Regions from separate parts of the Dyella sp. 333MFSha genome, predicted to be linked through region 2. Evidence: predicted binding sites of a transcription regulator. Region 2 holds the regulator's gene; the other holds the start of a gene.

Region 1 (6,976 bases), 690 kb from region 2:
GGCGAGGTCGGGCCGAGGATCAGCCTGGCCTTCCGGGTGCGCCCACGCGGCGGGTCCGCGGGGCGGCGTTATCCGGGAAAGCGCGCCTAGCTGGCGGGTCGTAACGTCGTCAGAAGAGGTCGATGCTGCCGAGGGCGACCGGCGCGGCGAGCTCGCCACGCTGGGTCAGGTCTTCGTACCCATGGACGCTGTTACGACCGTTTTCCTTGGCGAAATACAGCGCCTTGTCCGCGCGATCGAGCACGATCTCGGGATAGTCGTTCTCGGTGATCCGCGCGTAGCCGATGCTGACGGTGACGTGGCCGACCTGCGGAAACGTGTGATCGGCGATGAACTGCCGGAAGCGATCGAGCGCGTGTTGCGCCACGTATTCGTTTTCCGCGGCGATCAGCATGACGAACTCTTCCCCGCCGAAGCGGAAGAGCACGTCGCTCTGGCGGAAGCTGGCGCGCATCTGCTGGGCCAGCATCAGGATGACCTCGTCGCCGTAGACGTGACCGTAGGTGTCGTTGATCCGCTTGAAGTGGTCGATGTCGAGGATGGCGAGGTAGATCTTGCTGTCGTCGTCGCGCACGCCGCCCCGGCGTTCGTCGTCACCGCCCACGGCGGCACGCGCACGCTGGCGGCTGAGCTTGAGCAGGCGGCGCAGGCGCTGTTCGAAGCTGCGGCGGTTGTACAGGCCGGTGAGCTTGTCGCGTTCGCTCTCGTTGAGCAGGGCGATGTAGTTGCCGTAGATGCGCGCGAAGCCTTCGACCATCACACGGACGGCGTCAAGCGAATCGTCGGCCTCGAGCATCAGGGCGCCGATCGCGGACCCGTCGCGCTGAATGGGAATGACAAGGCGGCAGTCGCCGTTGTCGGTGACGTCGCTGACCGCTTCCAGGGTTTCCATCGCGCAGACGATGGTGTCGACCGGGTCGCCCTCGCGCGGTGGTTCGAGCGCGTTGACGACGAAGCCGCCTTCGCGCTTGCGGCCGCAGACCACCATCGATTCGATGGGCTGTTGGAGACTCTCGCCACGCTTGCACAGGGTGACGCTGTTGACCGGCATGAGCTCGGCCAGCGAAAGGACCAGGCTGTGGTCCAGGGCGTCGATATCGCGGTGGTGGGTGAACTCGGCCACCGACGCCAGCAGTCGCGTCTCGGGAAGGCCGCCCGTCATGGCATGCCACGGCGTCTTCATGGACGACCCCACGACGCGGCGTGGCGAACGCGATAGTGACTACTGACTGGCACCGAACACTTCCTCCCCCGAGTGGAGCGCGCCGGATGGCAGCCCCGTGTCGTTTCGACCGGCTTCTACCGGGCGACCCTCAAGGGTGCTAACGGCAGTGCAGCCGCGAACTTTAGGGAAAAGACGGCCCAATGTAAAAAAATGCGACGCGCGTCAGGTTTACGGGTCTTCACGTGCGTGAACGACTGCGCTAGAGACGCCGCTCAGTCACCTTCCAGCCAGCCCCGCCATTTGAAGAACAGCACGGGCAACAGAATGCTCAGCAGAATGGCGCCGATCGCCATCGGATAGCCGAAGGTCCAGTCCAGCTCGGGCATACGCTTGAAGTTCATGCCCCAGACGCCGGCCAGGATCACCGGGGGAATGGTCGCCACGGAGGTCACGGTCAGCACCTTCATCACGTGGTTCTGGTCCGTGCTGATGAAGCCCAGGCTTGCATCCAGCAGGAACTGGAGCTTGTTGGTCAGCTGATCGTCGAACTCGTCCAGGGTGCGGAGGTCGTGATCGACCACGCGCAGACGGACCTCGACCTGATCGGACATCCACTCGGGCTGCTTGGCCCGCACGAACGAGACGATGCGCTGCACGCCCAGCATGGACGAGCGGTTGCGTGCCTGCTCGCCCTCGAGGCGGCCGACCTCGAGCATGCAGTCGCGCAGGGCGGGCGTGCCCAGACGCTCGGTGGTGAACACACGATCGGACAGCTGTTTCAGATCGGCGGACACGTCCTCCATGCGCCTGGCCGCGAGGTTGACGATCGCCTCGATCAGCGTCGCCAGCACGTCGGCGCTGGAATCCCAGTGCTGCTCATCGCAGCTCTGCGCCGCCAGGTCGAAGGCGGGCGAGGTCTGGAAGCGAAGCGTCATCAGGACATGCCCGGTGACCACGATGCCGACGGGGGAAGGGCGATGGCCGGTACCGTTGGGGGCGTCGGGATCGACATCCGCGAAATACGGGATCGACAGGTACATCGCGTCGTCGTCCGTGCGGATGCGGCTGGACAGGGCGAGGTTGTCCACGTCAGCCCGTTCCGGAATGCGCAGCCCGGAGATGTCGGCCGCGCATTTTTTCTCGTCTTCGCTGGGATCGAACATATCGACCCAGATGGGCGCTTTCGGCCTGCCCATGTCGGCCGTCCAGCGGATGGGCTGGCGCTGGCCGTGTTCGTGAATGATCAGCACGCTGGGTTCGATCCTGTCGGCCAGGGAAGCCGCCGGCCGGGGCCGGCGGCCGGAGCAGTTTACGCTTCCAGGGTGGCGTCCATGCTGATCGCGGCATTCAGCACCTTGGATACCGGGCAGCCTTCCTTCGCCTGCCTGGCGATGGCTTCAAAGCCGGCCTGGTCCGTACCGGGGATCTTCGCCTTCACGGTGAGATGCACCTTGGTGATGGAGAAACCTTCGCCGTCCTTGTCGAGGGTGACGTCGGCCTTCGTCTCGATCTTGTCGGGGGTGAGGCCGGCGTTGCCCAGCATGAGCGACAGCGCCATCGAGAAGCAGCCAGCGTGCGCGGCGCCGATCAGTTCCTCGGGGTTGGTGCCCGGGCCGTCTTCGAAGCGCGACTTGAAGCCGTAGGGGGCTTCCTTCAGTACGCCGGTCTGGGTGGAGATCGTGCCCTGGCCATCCTTGATGCCGCCTTTCCAGACCGCTGAGCCTGACTTCTGCATGGAGATTCTCCTTCGGTGGGGGGATGATCGCCTGACCTTAACGGCCCGCCCATCCAGAGAATGCGAAGGTGCGGCTGTCCTTCTGATGGAGATGACCGATGAGCGACAACGCGAAACCGCTGGAAATGACGCATGACACCGAAAACCAGGTGTTCACGACCGTGGTGGACGGTCACACCTGCGAGGTGGAGTACCGCCTCGCCGGTAACGTGATGACGATCACGCACACCGGTGTGCCATCGCCCGTGGGCGGGCGGGGTATTGCCTCCCTCCTGACGAAGTTCGCCGTACAGGTTGCCGAGGCCAGGGGCTGGAAGGTGCAGCCCGCTTGCTCCTACGCGGCGACCTGGTTCAAGCGCAATCCGGAGTTTTCTCACTTGCTGGCCTGACGGAGTCCGAGTCGGCCATGGGGTGCTCGCGAGAGTAATGACTGTCGTGATAGTTTTCACACCTCAATCACACATCAGGTCACCCCATGCGTACGAAGTGGATCGCCGCGGCCGTCGCGCTCGCCTTCACCCAGGCCAGCCTCGCCGACACCCCGACGAAATCCGCGGATGATCCGCGTATCGCGGCCATCCTGTCGTCGCTGGCCAAGGTCCGCACGATCGAGTCCGTCGCGCTTTCGCCCGATGGCAGGCAGCTGGCCTGGGCAGTGAAGACCGATGGCAAACCGGTGATCGAGGTCGCCGACGCGCAGGGCCAGCATGCCCACCGCATCACCGCGAGCAAGGGGTGCAGCGAGACCTCGGTCGCCTGGGCCGCCGACTCCCGCCACCTCGCCTTCCTGTCCGATTGCGCGGGCAGCGCCCCGGGCGTGGAGGAGGGCAAGCAGAACGACATCTACACCGTCGACACCGGTACCCGCGCCGCGCCCGTGCGGCTGACCCACCTCACCGGCTACGTCAGCGGCCTCGAATGGCGCGCTGATGGCAAGCAGCTCGGCTTCCTCTACGTCCCGAACGCGACCCGCCGCGCGAGCGCCACCGCGGCGGCCAAGCCGCAGCTGGGCGAGGTCGGCGTCGAGGGCATCGAAGTGCAGCAGGTGGCCAGCGTCGACGCGGCGGGCGGCGACGTCCACGTCCTCACGCCCGCTGGCCTGCACGTCTACGAGTTCAGCTTCTCGGCCGACGGCGCGCGCATCGCCTATGTCGCCGCCGAGCCGCCGGGGGACAACAACTGGTGGGTGGCCAAACTCTACGTCCAGCCGTCGACCGAAGGCGGCAAGGGTGACGTCGTCGTCGACACCGCGACGCTCAGCGGTCCGCTCAAGGGGCTGCAGGTGGCCGTGCCGCGCTTCTCGCCGGACGGCTCGCGCATCGCCTTCATCGGCGGCCTCATGAGCGATCAGGGCTCGACCGGTGGCGACATCTGGACCGTTCCCGCCGCCGGTGGCGCGGCACCCGTGGACGTCACCCCGGACATCCACACCACGCCGGCCTGGTTCACCTGGACGGCGAACGACGCCCTTCTGGTGGGCGAGCACACGGGCGGGTCCAGCCGCGTATCCCGTTACGCGCTGCCGGCTGAGGGCGTCGCCACGGCGACTCGTCTGTTCGATCTGCCGATGACGATCGGAGACGGTCGCCTCTCGATGTCCTTGTCGCTGGATGCGAAGGCCAGCAAGGCCGCGTTCGTGGGCAGTTCGTTCGACAAGGCCTACGAGGTACACGTCGCCACGCTCGCCGCCTCGCACGCGCCGGTGGCGGTGACCTCATTCAACGCCGCGCTCAAGCCGTCGTGGGGCAAGGCCGAATCGATCTCGTGGACCTTCGAAGGCCACGAGGTACAGGGCTGGCTGCTGTATCCGGCGCACTACAACCCGAAAAAGCACTACGGGATGATCGTCTCGGTACACGGCGGTCCTGCCGCGGCGGTCACGCCGCGCTGGCCCGGTGTCGGCTACGGCGGTGCGCCGCTTTCCGCGCTGGGCTATTTCGTGTTCATGCCCAACCCACGTGGCAGCTACGGGCAGGGCGCGGCCTTCGTCCAGGCCAACCGCAAGGACTTTGGCTACGGTGACATGCGCGACATTCTCGCGGGCGTCGATACGATCGAGAAGAATCACCCGGTCGACGACAAGCGCCTCGGCCTCACGGGCTGGAGCTACGGCGGCTTCATGACGATGTTCGGAGTGACCCAGACCAACCGTTTCCGCGCGGCGGTCGCGGGCGCGGGAATCTCCAACTGGCAGAGCTATTACGGCCAGAACCTCATCGATCAGTGGATGACGCCGTACTTCGGTGCGTCGGTGTATGACGATCCGGCTGTCTATGCGAAGAGTTCGGCCATCAATTTCATAAAACAGGTGAAGACGCCGACGCTGATCGTGGTCGGCGAGCGTGACGCCGAGACGCCCGCCCCGCAGTCGTTCGAGTTCTGGCATGCGCTGCGCGCCCAGAACGTGCCGACTTCGCTGGTGGTCTACCCGGGCGAGGGTCACGGCTTTGCGCGCGATGAGAACCGCCGTGACGTGCTGGCCCGCGCCCTGGCCTGGTTCGATCGCTATCTGCCGGCCAGTGGGAACTGAGCCGGCTTCCGGACAAGTACGCAGGTAGTGCACATTTTCGGAAAGGCAGGTCGTCAGGCGGATTGCGTTTTTTCGCCGGTCTATCATCATCCGATCGGTGATGGCGTTCTTTTTCTCACGCAGGGCTAAAGTCGGGGGCGGTGGTGGCCGTTAGACCTAGGGAGATGTCGTTTCGCGCCTGGTGTGTTTCCAGGCTCCCGGGCGCGGTCGTTCCGTTTTTAAAGCAAGACGTGCCCCGGATGCCGGGCCGGAGCGTGGTGTGTTGAACCATCGTAGCGTCGAGAGTGGCCTGCACCTGGCCGCATCGAAGTGTGCCCGCTGGACCCTGCCGGGGTCGGGCGACGGCACGCGTTGTGCCAATTTCGGCACCGTTGGCGCTGGACCGGGCTGGGTGGTCAGTCTGATCGTCGTCGTCGCGGTGGCCACTGCCGCCATCGTCTGGCTGGTGGGGCAGCGCCGCCAGTTGCGCAGCCGCCTGCGCGATCCACGCGAGCAGGCGCGCCGGGTGCTGGCCTTCCACGCGTATCACGACACGCTGACCGGGCTGCCGAACCGCGCCTTCCTGCTGCAGACGCTGGAGCAGGCCCTGGCCGACTCCTCCGACGATTCGCTCGCGGTCATGTTCATCGACCTGGACGGCTTCAAGTCAATCAACGACACGCTGGGCCACGAGGCGGGCGATGCCTTCCTTCAGGCGGTCGCCACCAGCCTGCGCAGCAGTGTGCGTGAGCGCGACACGGTGGCGCGCTTCGGTGGCGACGAATTCGTCGTGGTGGTGCAGGCCTATGGCGGGATGGAAAACCTCGTTCGCGTCTGCCGCAAGGTGCTGGATCTCGTATCGCAACCGGTCAGCGTGGCTGGCCAGTTCGTTGCGGTAAGCCCCAGTATCGGCGTCGCGGTATCGCCCAAGGACGGTACGGTGGCCGACATGCTGATCCGCAACGCCGACGCGGCGATGTACGCGGTGAAGGAAACCGGCAAGGCCGACTTCCGTTTTTACGAGGAGGGCATGCTCGAGCAGGCCCGCGAGCGTGTCGCGCTCACCGTCGAACTGCGCGAAGCCCTGCAGCAGGGCAATCTGGGCGTCGAATACCAGCCCAAGCGCCACCTGCGCGACGGCACGCTCGCCGGCGTCGAAGCGCTGGCCCGGTGGAACCATCCCACGCGCGGCCAGGTGCCTCCGGCCGTCTTCGTCGCGGTGGCCGAGCGCTCCGGTCTGATCCACGCGCTGGGCGAATACGTGCTGCGCGCGGTGCTCACCCAGGTCAAGGCCTGGGATGCCGCCGGCATCGCGGTCGACTACGTGGCGATCAACCTTTCCATGCACGAGCTGACCCGCCCGGCCTTCGTCGAGACGCTGCACCGCGTGGTGCGCTCGTATGGCGTGGACCCGATGCGTATCCGTTTCGAACTCACCGAATCCACGGCGATGCGCCAGCCGGAAGAGACCATGCGTCAGCTGGTCAAGCTGCGCTCGCACGGGTTCGACCTGCTGATCGACGATTTCGGCGCGGGTTACTGGAACCTCGGTCACCTTCGGGAACTC
Region 2 (6,976 bases):
GAATTCGTCGTCGCTGATCGCGTCGTTGTTCGACGGCAACGGTGCTGCGGCAGCGACCACGGGTGCGGGCGTCGGTGCCGATGCGGAAACAGCTGCGCTGTCCGCGCCTGGCGCACCCGTGCCGTACAACGAATCGAGCAGCGCTTCGAACTCGTCATCGTTGATCGTCGCGGACGAGGCCGGTGCCGGCGCGCGGTCGGTGCGCGCGGCGTCGAGCATCGCCTCGAATTCATCTTCGATCGGGTCGTACGCTTTCGGCGCGGAAGGTGCCGCGACCGGCGAAGAGACCGGTACCGCCAAGGCAACGGGAGCCGCGGATACGGCACGACCGGGAATCAGCAGCCGGTCGAGCAGCGAACGCGGCGCGGGCTCGATCGGCACGCCGCCATCGGCGGCGCGCATCATGTCGTTGAGCAGGTCGAGCGACTCGAGCAGCGCATCCATGAAGGCGGCGTTGAGCACGATCGTGCCGTTACGCGCTTCGTTCAGAAGATCTTCGCCACGGTGGCACAGCTCCACCATGGGATTGAGCCCAAGAAAGCCCGCACCGCCCTTCACGGTGTGGAACGCACGGAAGACCGCGTTCAGCAGCTCCGTGTCGTTCGGCGACGCTTCGAGATCCACGAGCTGCTCGCCCAGGCTCTCGAGCAGTTCGCGCGCTTCGATCAGGAAGACGTTGAGCAGCTCGTTGTCCAGCTCCACGCTCATAGCGGGCTCAGAATCCGAATTCGCTGAGGAGGCGATCCACTTCGTCCTGGCTGACCTTGTCCGCGGCCGGCGCATTGCCGCCCGCGAGCGAGCCGGTCAGACGGACCAGCTCGACCAGCGACGACTCGACCTTGGCCATGAACGCTTCGACCTGCGCCACGCGCTGACCGGAAAGATCCTGCCACGACTGGGCTTCGACCATTTCGCCCAGGCCGATGTCGCAGCTCTGCGCGAAATCGCCCACGCGCACGGCAAGCGCCGTGGCATTGGCGCCGAACGCCGGATCGGCGTGATCGAGCACGAGCACTTCGTCGGCCTGCTTCGCCAGCGCCTGGGCCTGCGGACGCAGCTTTTCGCTGAAGTCCAGCGTGCGGTGCGCGGCGGTCGAGCTCATCTCGAGCACGTCACGCAGATGCTTGCGCGCATCGCTCATGTTGCCGGGCACGCCGTCGGTCGAAATGTCCGAAGCGAGGCGGCGCACGGATTCGTGCAGGTCGCGCGCAAGGTGGCCCAGCGCCAGGAACAGGTGCTGCTCGCGGCTGCGGATCAGGTTGTCGAGTGCCTTTTCGAAGGCGGCGCCGTCGTCGGCCTCGAGCAGCTCGCGCAGTTCGGGGACGACCTCTTGGCCGGGGGAGAGCATCGTATTCATCGTTATTCCCTTAGCCCGCAGCCGCGGCGAGTCGTTCGAAGATCTTGTCGAGCTTTTCCTTCAGCGTGACCGCCGTGAAAGGCTTGACGACGTAGCCGTTAACACCGCTCTGCGCGGCGGCGATGATCTGGTCGCGGTTGTTTTCCGCGGTCACCATCAGCACCGGCAACGACTTCAGACCGGCATCGGCGCGGATCGCGCGAAGCAGGTCGATGCCCGTCATGTTGGGCATGTTCCAGTCGGTGACGACGAGGTCGATCGGCTGCGAGCGCAGCAACGCGAGGGCCGCGTTACCGTCTTCGGCTTCCTGGATGAGCGTGTTGGTGAAACCCAACTCGACCAGGAGATTCCTGACGATGCGCCGCATGGTGGAAAAGTCGTCCACCACGAGGATCTTCATGTTCTTGTCCAAAACTGCTCTCCGCCACGTGCTTTTTCTTTACCGGCGACGGCACCGCGATGCCGTCACTGCTTGTCTTTCCAACCCGTCATGCGTGCACGCAGGCGAATCAGGGCCTGGCCATGGATCTGGCACACGCGCGACTCGCTCACACCCAGTACCACACCGATTTCTTTCAGGTTGAGCTCTTCATCGTAGTACAGCGACATCACCAGCTTCTCGCGTTCCGGCAGGCCGTCGATCGATTGCGCCAGCGCGTCGCGCAGGCCGTTCTTCTCGAAGTTGCCTTCCGGGCCCGAGGCGTCGGGGTCCGCGACGTCGATCGCCGCGCCTTCGTCGCCTTCCGGCGCCGTGAGGCTCAGCAACCGCGCGCTCGCCGCGTCGGCCAGAATCTGGTTGTACTCCATGGCGTCGATACCCAGCCGCTTCATCACTTCCGCGTCTTCGGCGTCGCCACCCGTTTCGTTCTCGATCTGCCTCGTTACTTCAGCCACCTCGCGCAACTTCCGGTGGACGGAGCGCGGGGTCCAGTCCGTCTTGCGCAGTTCGTCCAGCATGGCGCCACGAATGCGGATGCCCGCATAGGTCTCGAAGCTGGCCGCGCGAGTCGGCGAGTAATTTCTTGCGGCCTCGAGCAGTCCGATCATTCCGGCCTGCATGAGGTCATTCGCGTCCACGCTTGGCGGCAGGCGGCCCATCAGGTGATAGGCGATCCGGCGCACCAGGGGTGCATGCGTTTTAACCAGTTGATCCGCTGGAACTCTAGTGATTTCAAGGTATTCGCTAGCGACACTCACAGCGGCAGCCCTCCCCCCATCTGGTTCCGTTCGGCGAAAAAGCCGATGCGACCCTGCACCCGGGGTTCGGGTTCACCCCATGTATCGACCGACCGGGCCAGATTCTTGAATCCCACCGCCGAGCGGCTGCTCGGCCAGGCGTCGACCACGGCCGCCTGGCGGCGGATGGCCTGACGCAGGTACTCGTCGTGCGGAACCATGCCCATGAAATCCAGGGACACGTCCAGGAAGCGGTTGGTCACGCGGGCGAGCTTCTCGAACAGCTGACGGCCTTCCTGCGCATGGCGGACCATATTGGCGACGATGCGGAAGCGGTTCACGTCGAACTCGCGGCTCATCACCTTGATCAGCGCGTAGGCGTCGGTCAGCGAGGCCGGCTCGTCGCAGACCACGACCACCACCTCGTCGGAGGCTGCCGCGAACATCGACACGCTGTCGGAGATGCCGGCGGCGGTGTCGACGATCAGATATTCGGGGGCGACCGGGTATTCGTCGAAGGCGCGGATCACGGCGGCGTGCTCGATATTCGGCAGCTGCGCCATGCGGCGCGCGCCCGAGGTCGCCGGGATCACTTTCAGGCCGTGGTTGGCGTGGAGGATCAGGTCCTCGATGCGGCACTCGCCTTCGAGCATGTGGCCCAGATGGCGCGTGGGCTGCAGGCCCAGCAGCACATCGATGTTCGCCATGGCCAGATCCGCGTCCAGCAGGACCACGTCACGGCCGCCCATCGCAAGCGCCATGCCGAGGTTGACCGCCACCGTGGTCTTGCCCACGCCGCCCTTGCCGCCCGCCACCGCGATGCTGCGCGTGGGACGACGGTCGGCGAGCCAGTTGAGCCCAGCAGCCTGGGTGGAATCGACGTGTGTGTTCATGAAGGAATTCACTGCCGTGAAGGGGTGTGCGGATGCGGATGCCGTGGTCACGTTACTTCAGTTCCCGGTGTCAGGCGATGGCTGGCGCGGTGGAGAAGCCGAAACGGTCGGCGAGAATCGCGTCGTCCGGTTCGTCGGTGCGCTGCTTGACGAGTTGAGCGGCCAGGCAGACGAGTTTGCGCGCATCCGCGGAGGCGATGTCTTCCGGCACGCGCTGACCATCCGTGGTGTAGTCGAGCGGCAGACCGTGACGGATGACGGCCGACAGGGCACCGCCGATTAGCGGGGCCTCGTCGAGCTTGGTCAGAATCGCGGTCTGCGGCGCCAGCGGCGCGTAGGCACGGATCGCGTTGTCGATGGCCTGTGCCTGCGCGTTCGCGGCAAGCACGAGGCAGACACGCACCTCGGTCATCGCGCGCAGGGTGTCGAACTGCTGCTGCAGCTTGGGGTCGTTACCGGCCAGGCCGGCGGTGTCGATCAGTACGGTGTGCTTGCCACGCAGCTGGAGCAGCACGTTGCGGAGGCTCTGTGCATCGTGGGCGTTGTAGACGCGCACGCCGAGCAGGCGGCCGTAATGTTCCAGCTGGGCGCCCGCACCGATGCGGTACTGGTCGGCACTGATCAGCGCGACGTTCGAGGCGCCGTGGCGGAGCACCGCACGCGCCGCGAGCTTGGCGATGGTGGTGGTCTTGCCAACGCCCGTCGTGCCGACCAGAGCGGTGACGGCGCTACCGGCGGTATCGGCATTGCGGCCGCTGGTACGGATGTTGCGCGAGAGGATGCCCAGCGGCAGGTAGCGGGCCTGCTCGGCGGTCATGCCCGGCGGCAGCTCGGCGCAGAGCGCGCGGGCCACGTCGCCGTCGATGCCCAGGCGGGTCATCTCGCGGAGCACGCGGGCGCGCAGCGGCTGGTCGCGGTCCATCTGATTCCAGGCGAGCGTGGACAGCTGCACTTCCAGCATCTCACGCAGGCTGTTGATCTCGGCACGCACGCCATTGACGGCGGCGTCGCTGTTCGCGTTGTGGTTCGGGGCGACCGTCGCGGCGCGCACCACATCGGCGACGCTGGCGGCGAGCGCGGCGCTCGACTGACGCTGCGGCGCATTCGGATTCGCGACCGGCGGAGCGGCGGGCGCCGGAGCACCGCGCGTCACACGTTCGACAGCGGCGGCGGTCGCGGCCTTGGCCTGATCGATGCGGGCGGCGAAGTCGTTCTCGCGGCGCACGCGGATCGGGGCTTCCTCACGCTCGCGCGGCGGAAGATCGACACCGAAGCCGGCTTCACGCACCAGCGCTTCGTCGTAATCCAGCGCCGCGATGATCTCGATGCCGTCGTCCAGCCGACGGGTCGACAGGATCACGGCATCCGGGCCCTGCTCGTCGCGCACCTGGCGCATGGCCTGGCGCATGTCGGGGGCTACGAAGCGTTTGATTTTCATGCGTTCGATCCTGTGTCCATGTTCATTCCCCACTTACCTGCCGAGCGCCGTCACCAGCTTGACGCGTCGGTTATCCGGAACTTCGTTGTAAGCGAGTACATGCAGGTTTTGGGCCACATGACGCGTGAAGCGCGAAAGCCATGGACGAAGCGCGGGAGAGACCAGCAATACCGCCGGTTCGCCGGCCGCTTCCTGACGTCGTGCGGCCTCGGCGACGTTCTGCTGAAGACGATCGGCCAGACCCGGCTCCACCGCCGCGCCGGTCGGACCGCCACCCTGCAGCGACTGCAGCAGGATCTGCTCGAGTTCCGGCGCCAAAGTAATGACGGGCACTTCCGAACCCAGGCCGGCGATCTCTTGCACGATCTGACGACCGAGCGTGACGCGTACGGCGGCGGCGAGCACGCCGGGATCCTGACTCTGGCCCGCGTGCTCCGCCAGCGACTCGACGATGCCGCGGAAGTTGCGGATGGGCACGCGCTCGGCGAGCAGGTTCTGCAGCACCTTGACCACCGCGCCCAGCGACAGCCGCTTGGGCACGAGATCTTCGACCAGCTTCGGCGTCTGCTGGGCCAGACGGTCGAGCAACTGCTGCACGTCCTGGTGGCCTATGAGTTCGTGGGCGTGGTTCTGCAGAATGTGCGACAGGTGCGTGGCGATGACGGTGGCCGGGTCGACCACGGTGTAGCCCAGCGTCTGCGCGTGCTCGCGCATGCCCGGCTCGATCCACACGGCATCGAGGCCGAAGGCGGGATCGCGCGTGGCGATGCCATTGATCGTCCCGTGCACGCGGCCCGGATCGATCGCGAGCATGCGCTCGGTATGGATTTCGGCCTCGCCCATCGGCACGCCCATCAGCGAAATGCGATAGCCGTGCGGTGCGAGATCGAGGTTGTCGCGAATGTGGACGGACGGGACGAGAAAGCCGAGCTCCTGCGACAGCTTGCGACGCACGGATTTGATCCGCGCCATGAGCTCGCCGCCCTGCGCCTTGTCCACCAGCGGAATCAGGCGATAGCCGACTTCCAGGCCGATGGTATCGACCTGCGCCACGTCTTCCCACGAGAGTTCGAGACGCTCGGCCGGCGGCGCGGACTCCAGCGCCAGATCGGTACCCGGGGCGCCCGGTGCGCCGGTGGCGCCACCCTCGGCGACGAGGTTCTTGCGCTGCTGCAGCTTCCACGCGGCAAAGCCGGCGCCTCCGGCCAGCAGCAGGAACGGAATGTTCGGCATCCCGGGGATCAGACCCATCGTGCCGAGCACGGCGGCGGCCACGCCCAGCGCCTTGGGCTGACCGAACAGCTGGCCCATCACGTGCTTGCCCATCTCCTGCGACTTGGACACTCGGGTGACGATGACCGCCGTGGCGATCGAGAGCATCAGGCCGGGGACCTGGGCGACGAGGCCGTCACCAATGGTCAGCAGCGTGTAGGTACGCGCGGCTTCGCCGGCCGACAGGCCATGCTGGAACATGCCGATGAAGAAACCGCCCAGCATGTTGATGGCGAGGATGAGCATGCCCGCCGTGGCATCGCCGCGGACGAACTTGGACGCACCGTCCATCGAGCCGTAGAAGTCGGCTTCCTCACGCACTTCCTGGCGGCGCTCGCGCGCCTGTTCCTGGGTCAGCAGACCGGCGTTGAGATCGGCGTCGATCGCCATCTGCTTGCCGGGCATGGCGTCGAGGGTGAAGCGGGCGGTCACTTCGGACACGCGGGTGGCGCCCTTGGTGACGACCACGAAGTTGATGATGGTGAGGATGGCGAAGACGACGAAGCCGACGGCGAAGTTGCCGCCGATGACGAACTCGGCGAAGGCCTCGATGACCTTGCCCGCGGCGCCCGGGCCGTTATGACCGTGCAGCAGCACCACGCGGGTGGAGGCGATGTTCAGCGCCAGGCGCAGCAAGGTGGCGAACAGCACCACCGTCGGGAACGAGGCCAGCTCCAGCGGGCGCATCACGTACATGGTGGCGAGCAGGATCACCAGCGACAACGCGATGTTGAAGGTGAACAGCAGGTCCAGCATGAAGGGCGGCAGCGGCAGCATCATCATGCCGAGCATGATCAGCATGGCGACCGGCGCCGCGACGCCTCGGCGGCCGATCTGCCG

Evidence for each region. Region 2 encodes FliA, which starts transcription of late flagellar genes. Its sites were predicted from a motif close to TAAAGTTTNNCNNNCNNNGGCCGATAA; they were not measured.
Region 1: a site for FliA is predicted at 1,323-1,349, ahead of BLT40_RS03565 (GGDEF domain-containing protein). Genes of this name have one in related genera too.

The regions. Positions count from the first base shown of each region.
Region 1 is NZ_FNBR01000001.1:777,699-784,674, forward strand. Features, by position in the region: gene BLT40_RS03560 (alpha-ketoglutarate-dependent dioxygenase AlkB family protein) at 1-90, shown strand, start outside; gene BLT40_RS03565 (GGDEF domain-containing protein) at 110-1,183, opposite strand; gene BLT40_RS03570 (CorA family divalent cation transporter) at 1,438-2,415, opposite strand; gene BLT40_RS03575 (OsmC family protein) at 2,475-2,900, opposite strand; gene BLT40_RS03580 (GNAT family N-acetyltransferase) at 2,999-3,289, shown strand; gene BLT40_RS03585 (S9 family peptidase) at 3,376-5,430, shown strand; gene BLT40_RS03590 (putative bifunctional diguanylate cyclase/phosphodiesterase) at 5,693-6,976, shown strand, end outside.
Region 2 is NZ_FNBR01000001.1:85,336-92,311, reverse strand. Features, by position in the region: gene BLT40_RS00445 (chemotaxis protein CheA) at 1-708, opposite strand, end outside; gene BLT40_RS00440 (protein phosphatase CheZ) at 716-1,357, opposite strand; gene cheY (chemotaxis response regulator CheY) at 1,368-1,769, opposite strand; gene BLT40_RS00430 (RNA polymerase sigma factor FliA) at 1,823-2,554, opposite strand; gene BLT40_RS00425 (MinD/ParA family ATP-binding protein) at 2,551-3,426, opposite strand; gene flhF (flagellar biosynthesis protein FlhF) at 3,497-4,864, opposite strand; gene flhA (flagellar biosynthesis protein FlhA) at 4,898-6,976, opposite strand, start outside.